2 regions of the Rothia sp. BD8 genome follow, and region 2 is predicted to be linked to the other one. Evidence: riboswitches for the same ligand, from Rfam matches in the RefSeq annotation. Region 2 holds a riboswitch; the other holds the start of a gene.
The links. Region 2 has a riboswitch for S-adenosylmethionine ahead of metE (5-methyltetrahydropteroyltriglutamate--homocysteine S-methyltransferase). Riboswitches for the same ligand answer to the same signal wherever they lie in the genome.
Positions count from the first base shown of each region.

Region 1: another riboswitch for S-adenosylmethionine. It lies ahead of NQ707_RS03490 (bifunctional o-acetylhomoserine/o-acetylserine sulfhydrylase); the one in region 2 lies ahead of metE (5-methyltetrahydropteroyltriglutamate--homocysteine S-methyltransferase).

Region 1 covers NZ_JANJES010000003.1:103,095-106,438, forward strand. Annotated here, with positions in the region: gene NQ707_RS03485 (homoserine O-acetyltransferase) at 1-565, opposite strand, end outside; gene NQ707_RS03490 (bifunctional o-acetylhomoserine/o-acetylserine sulfhydrylase) at 562-1,971, opposite strand; SAM riboswitch class IV at 2,135-2,253, opposite strand; gene NQ707_RS03495 (amino acid permease) at 2,458-3,344, shown strand, end outside.
Region 2 covers NZ_JANJES010000004.1:82,606-85,949, forward strand. Annotated here, with positions in the region: gene metE (5-methyltetrahydropteroyltriglutamate--homocysteine S-methyltransferase) at 1-1,191, opposite strand, end outside; SAM riboswitch class I at 1,254-1,362, opposite strand; gene NQ707_RS04585 (NAD-dependent succinate-semialdehyde dehydrogenase) at 1,525-2,907, shown strand; gene NQ707_RS04590 (SDR family oxidoreductase) at 2,989-3,344, shown strand, end outside.

The DNA.
Region 1 (3,344 bases), on a different contig from region 2:
CGACGACGGCGCAGGCCCGCACCCGCTCCGGGAAGCTCACCGCCCACTCCGCGGCCCGGCAACCGCCCAGGGACCCGCCCACCACCAGGTGCCACCGGTCGATGCCCAAGGCATCGGCGAGCAGGGCCTCGGCCGCGACGGCGTCGCGCAGGCTCGCCCGCGGGAAGCGGGAACCCCAGATCCTCCCGTCCGGGCCCGGCGAGCACGGGCCCGTGGAGCCGTCGCAGCCGCCGAGCATATTGGGGCACACCACGAAGTACCGGTCCGTGTCGATGGCGCGCCCCGGCCCGATCAGGCCCTCCCACCAGCCCGGCCGGCTCGCGGCCAGCCGGGTCTGCTCGGGGGCCTCCGGTCCCACCCGCCCGGCGGCGGCGTGGGTGTCCCCGGTCAGGGCGTGCAGCACCAGCACCGCGTTCGAGGCGTCCGGGGCGAGCTCGCCCCACGTCTCGTAGGCCAGGGACGCAGCGGGCAGCACCTGCCCGCTCTCCAGGGCCAGGGGCCCAAGGCCGAGGGTGCGCACCACACCCTCGGCCCGGGTCCCGACGGGTGCTGCCACCGCGGTCACGCCGCCGGCTCCGGGGCCCGCGCGTCCTGCGCGGCCCCCTCGACGGCACCCGTCTCACGGGCCTCGGCGATCCGCTCGAAGCCGTGCTCCAGGTCCGCGAGGATGTCCCGGATGTCCTCGATGCCCACGGCCAGCCGCACGAACCCGGGGGCCACCCCGGCCGCGCGCAGCTCATCTTCGGACAGCTGGGAGTGGGTCGTGGAGGCCGGGTGGATCACCAGCGAGCGCACGTCCCCGATGTTCGCGACGTTGGAGTGCAGCACCAGGGAGTCCACGAACCGCTGGGCCGCCGGGGAGCCGCCGTCGATCTCGAAGCCGACCACAGCACCCACGCCCTGCGGGCCGTACTTGCGTCCCAGCTCGTACCACGGGGAGGAGGGCAGACCGGCGTAGTGCACCTTCGTGACCTCGGGACGGGCCTGCAGCCATTCGGCCACCTTCTGGGCGTTGTCCACGTGGCGCTGGACCCGCAGGGACAGCGTCTCGATGCCCACGGAGATGTTGAAGGCGTTGGTCGGGGAGATCGAGCAGCCCAGGTCCCGCAGCAGGGTCACCCGGGCCCGCAGGATGTAGGACAGGTTCACGCCGAACACGCCCTTCTCCCCGAGGTCCTCCGCGAAGACCAGCCCGTGGTAGCTGGGATCCGGGGTGTTGAACTGCGGGTAGCGCTCCGGGTCCCGGCCGTAGTCGAACCTGCCGGCATCCACGATCGCCCCGCCGATGGAGTTGCCGTGCCCGCCGAGGTACTTGGTCGCCGAGTGCACGACGACGTCGGCACCCCACTCGATGGGCCGGATCAGGTACGGGGTGGGCACCGTGTTGTCCACGATCAGCGGCACCCCGGAGTCGTGGGCCACCGCCGCGAGCGCCTCGATGTCCAGGACGTCGCTGCGCGGGTTCGGGACGGTCTCCCCGTAGAAGGCCTTGGTGTTGGGGCGCACGGCCGCACGCCAGGCCTCCGGGTCGGAGAAGTCCTCCACGAAGGTGGTCTCGATGCCGTAGGCGGCCAGGGTGTGCTTGAGCAGGTTGTAGGTGCCGCCGTACAGGCTGGGGCTGGCCACGATGTGGTCCCCGGCCTGGGCCACGTTGAGCAGCGCGAGGGTGATCGCGGCCTGCCCGGAGGAGACCAGCAGCGCCCCGACCCCGCCCTCCAGGGAGGCGATGCGGTTCTCCACGACCTCCTGGGTGGGGTTGGTCAGGCGGCTGTAGATGGGGCCCAGCTCCTTGAGGCCGAAGCGGTTGGCCGCGGTCTCGGCGTCGGGGAAGACGAAGGAGGTGGTCTGGTAGACGGGCAGCGCCCGGGCGCCGGTCGCGGCGTCGGGCTCCTGCCCGGCGTGGATCTGGCGGGTGTCGAATCCCCAGCCCTGCGGGGCGGAGGGGGTCGGGAGGGTGGTGTTCTCGGTCATGGTTGCTCCTGCGCTTCTGTGTCAGGGGCGACGACGTCGCACACGGGAGGACATCACCGGTGGGAGCCCGCGCACTGCCTCTCGACCCGGAACCCGCTGGTTCACCGGGGAGCAGCCTCTCGGCGTGCGCGGAGGTCTGTCGGCGACCTCCCGGGCACTCGTGCGCCCGCGCTTGCCGCGTCCGCCGGTCGGCGGTGCGGCCAGGTCCTCACCCAGGGCACCCCACCGCGGTGGGAGGGTTGCCGGCCAGCTAGCTGGGGCTTGTCGCTGGCTCTCGTGACCTGGCATCAACCCTGCTCCCCCGTCCGGCGCCGGTCAAGGACGGCGGCGAATGGGTCCGCGGATGACGGATCGTGACGCGTGTGACGCCGCCGCGACGTCCTCTAGGGTGGAACGGTGCGCGAGGACGGGCCGGGGGCGGACTGTCCGCATCCTCCGGTGCGCCGCGCGCCCACGCACCGCTTTCGTCGTCCGATGAGGAACTCCATGTCCGGTACCAGCCTCCCCTCGCCGTCCCCCGCCGACGCCGCGGATCCGACCACCCTGCAGCGGGGGCTGACCCTGCGCCACATCCGCTTCATCGCGCTCGGCTCTGCGATCGGCACGGGCTTGTTCCTCGGCTCGGCCTCCGCGATCGGCTTCGCCGGGCCCTCCGTGCTGCTGGCCTACGTGATCGGCGGGGCCGCGGTGTTCATGGTCATGCGGGCGATGGGCGAGATGGCCCTGGCCCATCCGGTGGCGGGGGCGTTCTCCGAGTACGCGCACCTGTACCTGGGCCCGTGGGCCGGGTTCGTCACGGGCTGGTCCTACGCCTTCGAGATGGCGCTGGTCGCGGTGGCCGATGTGACGGCGGTCGCCCTGTACATGCGGTTCTGGTTCCCGGGCACCCCCAGCTGGGTGTGGATCACCGCGGTGCTGCTGCTGCTGGCGGCGGTGAACCTGGGGAAGGTCAAGGTCTTCGGGGAGGCGGAGTTCTGGTTCAGCATCATCAAGATCTCCGCGATCGTCGCGATGATCGTCGGGGGTGCTGCCCTGCTGGTCTTCGGCGTGCAGCTGGATCCGGTCCAGCCCTCCACGGTGGCCAATCTGTGGGATCAGGGCGGCTTCTTCCCGAACGGCCTGGCCGGGTTCCTCGCCTGCTTCACGGTGGTCATGTTCGCCTTCGGCGGGGTGGAGACCATCGGGATCACCGCCGGTGAGGCCCAGCACCCGGAGGTGTCCATCCCCCGGGCGGTGAACACGGTGCCGGTGCGCATCCTGCTGTTCTACGTGCTGACCATGGGCGTGATCATGTCCCTGACGCCGTGGTCGGCCATCGACGGCGATTCCTCGCCGTTCGTGCAGATCTTCTCCGCCCTGGGCGTCCCGGCGGC
Region 2 (3,344 bases):
TCCCAGGACGGTCGCGGCGGGGAAGGGGCAGGCGGCGGCCCCGTGGGTGGACAGGGCGGTGCGCTCTTCAGTGTGCTCGGCGGTGCGGTCGGTGGTGCTCACGGTGGTCTCCTCGGCATCGGATCGGGTGTCTCGGGTGTGGGGGTGATCGGGGTGGCGGGAACGGTCCGGCGGTCCCGGATGGCGCTGCTTCTCGGTCGCAGGCGCCGGGAGGATCTCCTCGTCCAGGGGCTGGGAGCCGGAGGGCAGGTGCCCCCGGGCGGTCTCCACCGGACTGCGTCGGCCCAGGGGCGGGCGGGGTGTCGGGGAGGGGCGAGGCAGGTCCAGGACCTCCAGCAGCTCCAGGGCCGCGGGATGCTCGTTGAAGGTGTACAGGTGCAGTCCCGGCGCCCCGGCGTCCAGGGCGGCCAGGGCCTGCTCCCGGGCCCGGGCCACCCCCACCCGACGCCGCTGCGTCTCGCTCTCGGCGGTCTCCAGCCGGTGGGCGAAGCGCTCGTCCACCGCCAGCCCGGCCAGGGCGCAGACCCTCTCGTAGCGGCGCAGGCTGGTCACCGGGAGGATCCCAGCCACCAGCGGCAGCCCCACCCCGGCCTGCTCGGCCCGGGCCCGCAGGCGGACGTAGTCCTGCGGGTCCTGGCAGACCTGGGTGATCGCGAAGTCCGCCCCGGCCCGCTCCTTGGCCAGCAGCACCTCGATGTCGTGCAGGGCGCTCGGGGATTCGGGGTGGCGCACGGGATAGGCCGCGACCCCCACCGCCAGGCGCCCAGCGCCCAGGTGGGCGCGGTGCTCCCGCTCCACCTCCCGGACCAGCTCCACGAGGTGGCGGGCGAAGGGCAGCTCCTCCGGCCCGGGGACGTATCCGGGCGGGCGGTCCCCGCGCAGCGCGAGGATCCCGCGCACCCCGAGGTCCAGGATCCGGGCCGTCAGCTCCCGCAGCTGCCCGCGGGTGCTGCCCGTGGCGATCACGTGGGCCAGCGGCCGGTACAGGGTGTGGTGCACCAGGTGCTCCAGCAGGTCCAGGCAGCCGGCGCGTCGATCGGCCTGCACCCCGGTGGTCACGGAGACCCAGTCGGGGGCGGTCGGGGCGAGGGCGTCGAGGGTGCGCAGCAGGGCGTCCTGGGCGGCGGGTCCGCGCGGTGGGAACAGCTCGTAGGACAGCGAGGGCGGCGGGGTCGGGGGTGCGGCGGGCACGTCGGGCCTCCTTCTGCAGGATCGGCCGACGGATCGCGGCAGCCGCGGCGGCTGTCGCACGGTATCCATCGGTCCTGGCGGGAGCACCGTTCCCGAACCGTCGCACGAGGGCGGTGGGGGTGGTTGCTGCGGCGTCGTCGAGCCAGGTCTCTCGGCCGCTCTGGATAGGTACCCCTCCAGTGAACCGGCGCAGCCGCGGCCAGCCAAGAACGGACGCGGATGTGACCGTGCGACGCGCCGATGACGCCCGGCGTCCCCGGATGACGCCCCCGCCGTCATGCTCACGGCGAAACCCCTGGAACCGTCCCCCACCCGGGGCGTTGACTAGGGGTTATGACCGAATTCGCAGTGACCAACGCATCCACCGGCGAGGTCGAGCAGACCTTCGACTCCCTGCCCGCCCAGCAGATCCCCGAGATCATCGAGCGGGCGCACCTCGCCGTCGGCCCCTGGCGGGACACCCCGATCGCCCAGCGCGCCCAGGCCCTGGCGAAGGTCGGAGACCTCATCGAGCAGCGCGCCGAGGAGCTGGCCGGGATCATCGGCCGGGAGATGGGCAAGCTCAAGAGCGAGGGCCTGCAGGAGGTCCAGCTGGTCGCCTCCATCTTCCGCTGGTACGCCGAGCACGGCCCCGACGTCCTGGAGCCCACCGAGCTGCAGCCGCAGGGCGCGCAGAAGACCATCGTGGAGCACGAGCCGCTGGGCGTGCTGCTGGGGATCATGCCGTGGAACTTCCCCTACTACCAGCTGGCCCGCTTCGCCGCCCCGAATCTGCTGATCGGCAACACGATCCTGATGAAGCAGGCGGCCATCTGCCCGCTGTCCGCGGGCACCTTCGCCGAGATCCTGCACGAGGCCGGGATCCCGGAGGACGCCTACATCAACCTCTACCTGGACACCGAGGACGTCCCCGCCGTGCTGGAGGACTTCCGGGTGCGCGGGGTCTCCTTGACCGGCTCCGAGCGGGCCGGGGCCTCCGTCGCGCAAAACGCGGGGAAGAACCTCAAGAAGTCCGTGCTGGAGCTGGGCGGCAACGACCCGTTCGTCGTCCTGGACACCTCGGACCTGGACGCGCTGGTGCGCACCGCCGTCGGGCTGCGCACCTCCGTGCAGGGGCAGGTGTGCACCTCCCCCAAGCGGATCATCGTGGTCGATGAGCTCTACGAGGAGTTCGTCGCCAAGGCCCAGGAGGCCGTGGAGGCGATCCGCGTGGGCGCCTGGGACGATCCCGACGCCGACATGGGGCCTCTGTCCTCCGAAACCGCCCGGGACGAGGTGGTCCAGCGCATCCACGACGCCGTGCGGAACGGGGCGACCCTGCGCACCGGCGGCGAGAAGCTGGAGCGTCCCGGCTGGTTCATGTCCCCCGCCCTGCTCACCGACGTGGACCCGGATTCCGACCTGGGCTGCAACGAGCTGTTCGGCCCCGCCGTGATCGTCTACCGCGCCGAGGACGAGGAGGACGCGCTGCGCCTGGCCAACCACACCGACTACGGGCTGCAGGCCTCGGTGTGGACCGAGGACCTGGAGCGCGGCGAGCGCTTCGCCCGGCGGATGCAGGCCGGGATGGTGCACGTCAACGAGCACCTGGTGACCCAGGCGGGCCTGCCCTTCGGCGGCATCGGCCGCTCCGGCTACGGCCGGGAGCTGGCCGAGTGGGGCCTGAAGGAGTTCACCAACGAGAAGCTGGTGCGGGTCAGCGCCCAGTCCTTCTGAGGCCGCACCCCGCACCCTGGCCCGGTGACCCCGGGCCCTCAACATAAGGAGCAGAGCGTGACCGATGAGCAGCGCACCCCCGTGGCCTCCCAGCTGGAGTTCGCGAACCCGGTGACCGCCTACCCGCAGCTGAACCCGGATCCCCAGCACCAGCCCAATCCCGGGCTGGATGCCCGCCTGGAGCCGAAGCCGGATCGCGGCGAGCGCACCTACCGGGGCCTGGGGCGCCTGCCCGGGCGTCGGGCCCTGATCACCGGGGGCGATTCCGGGATCGGCGCGGCCGTGGCGATCGCCTTCGCCCGCGAGGGCGCCGACGTCGCGATCGCCTACCTGCCGGATGAGGAGGAGGACGCCCAGGCGGTCGCCGAGCTGATCCGGGCGGAGGGCCGCACCGCGGCGCTGCTGCCGGGGGATCTGCTGGAGGCCTCGTACCGGGA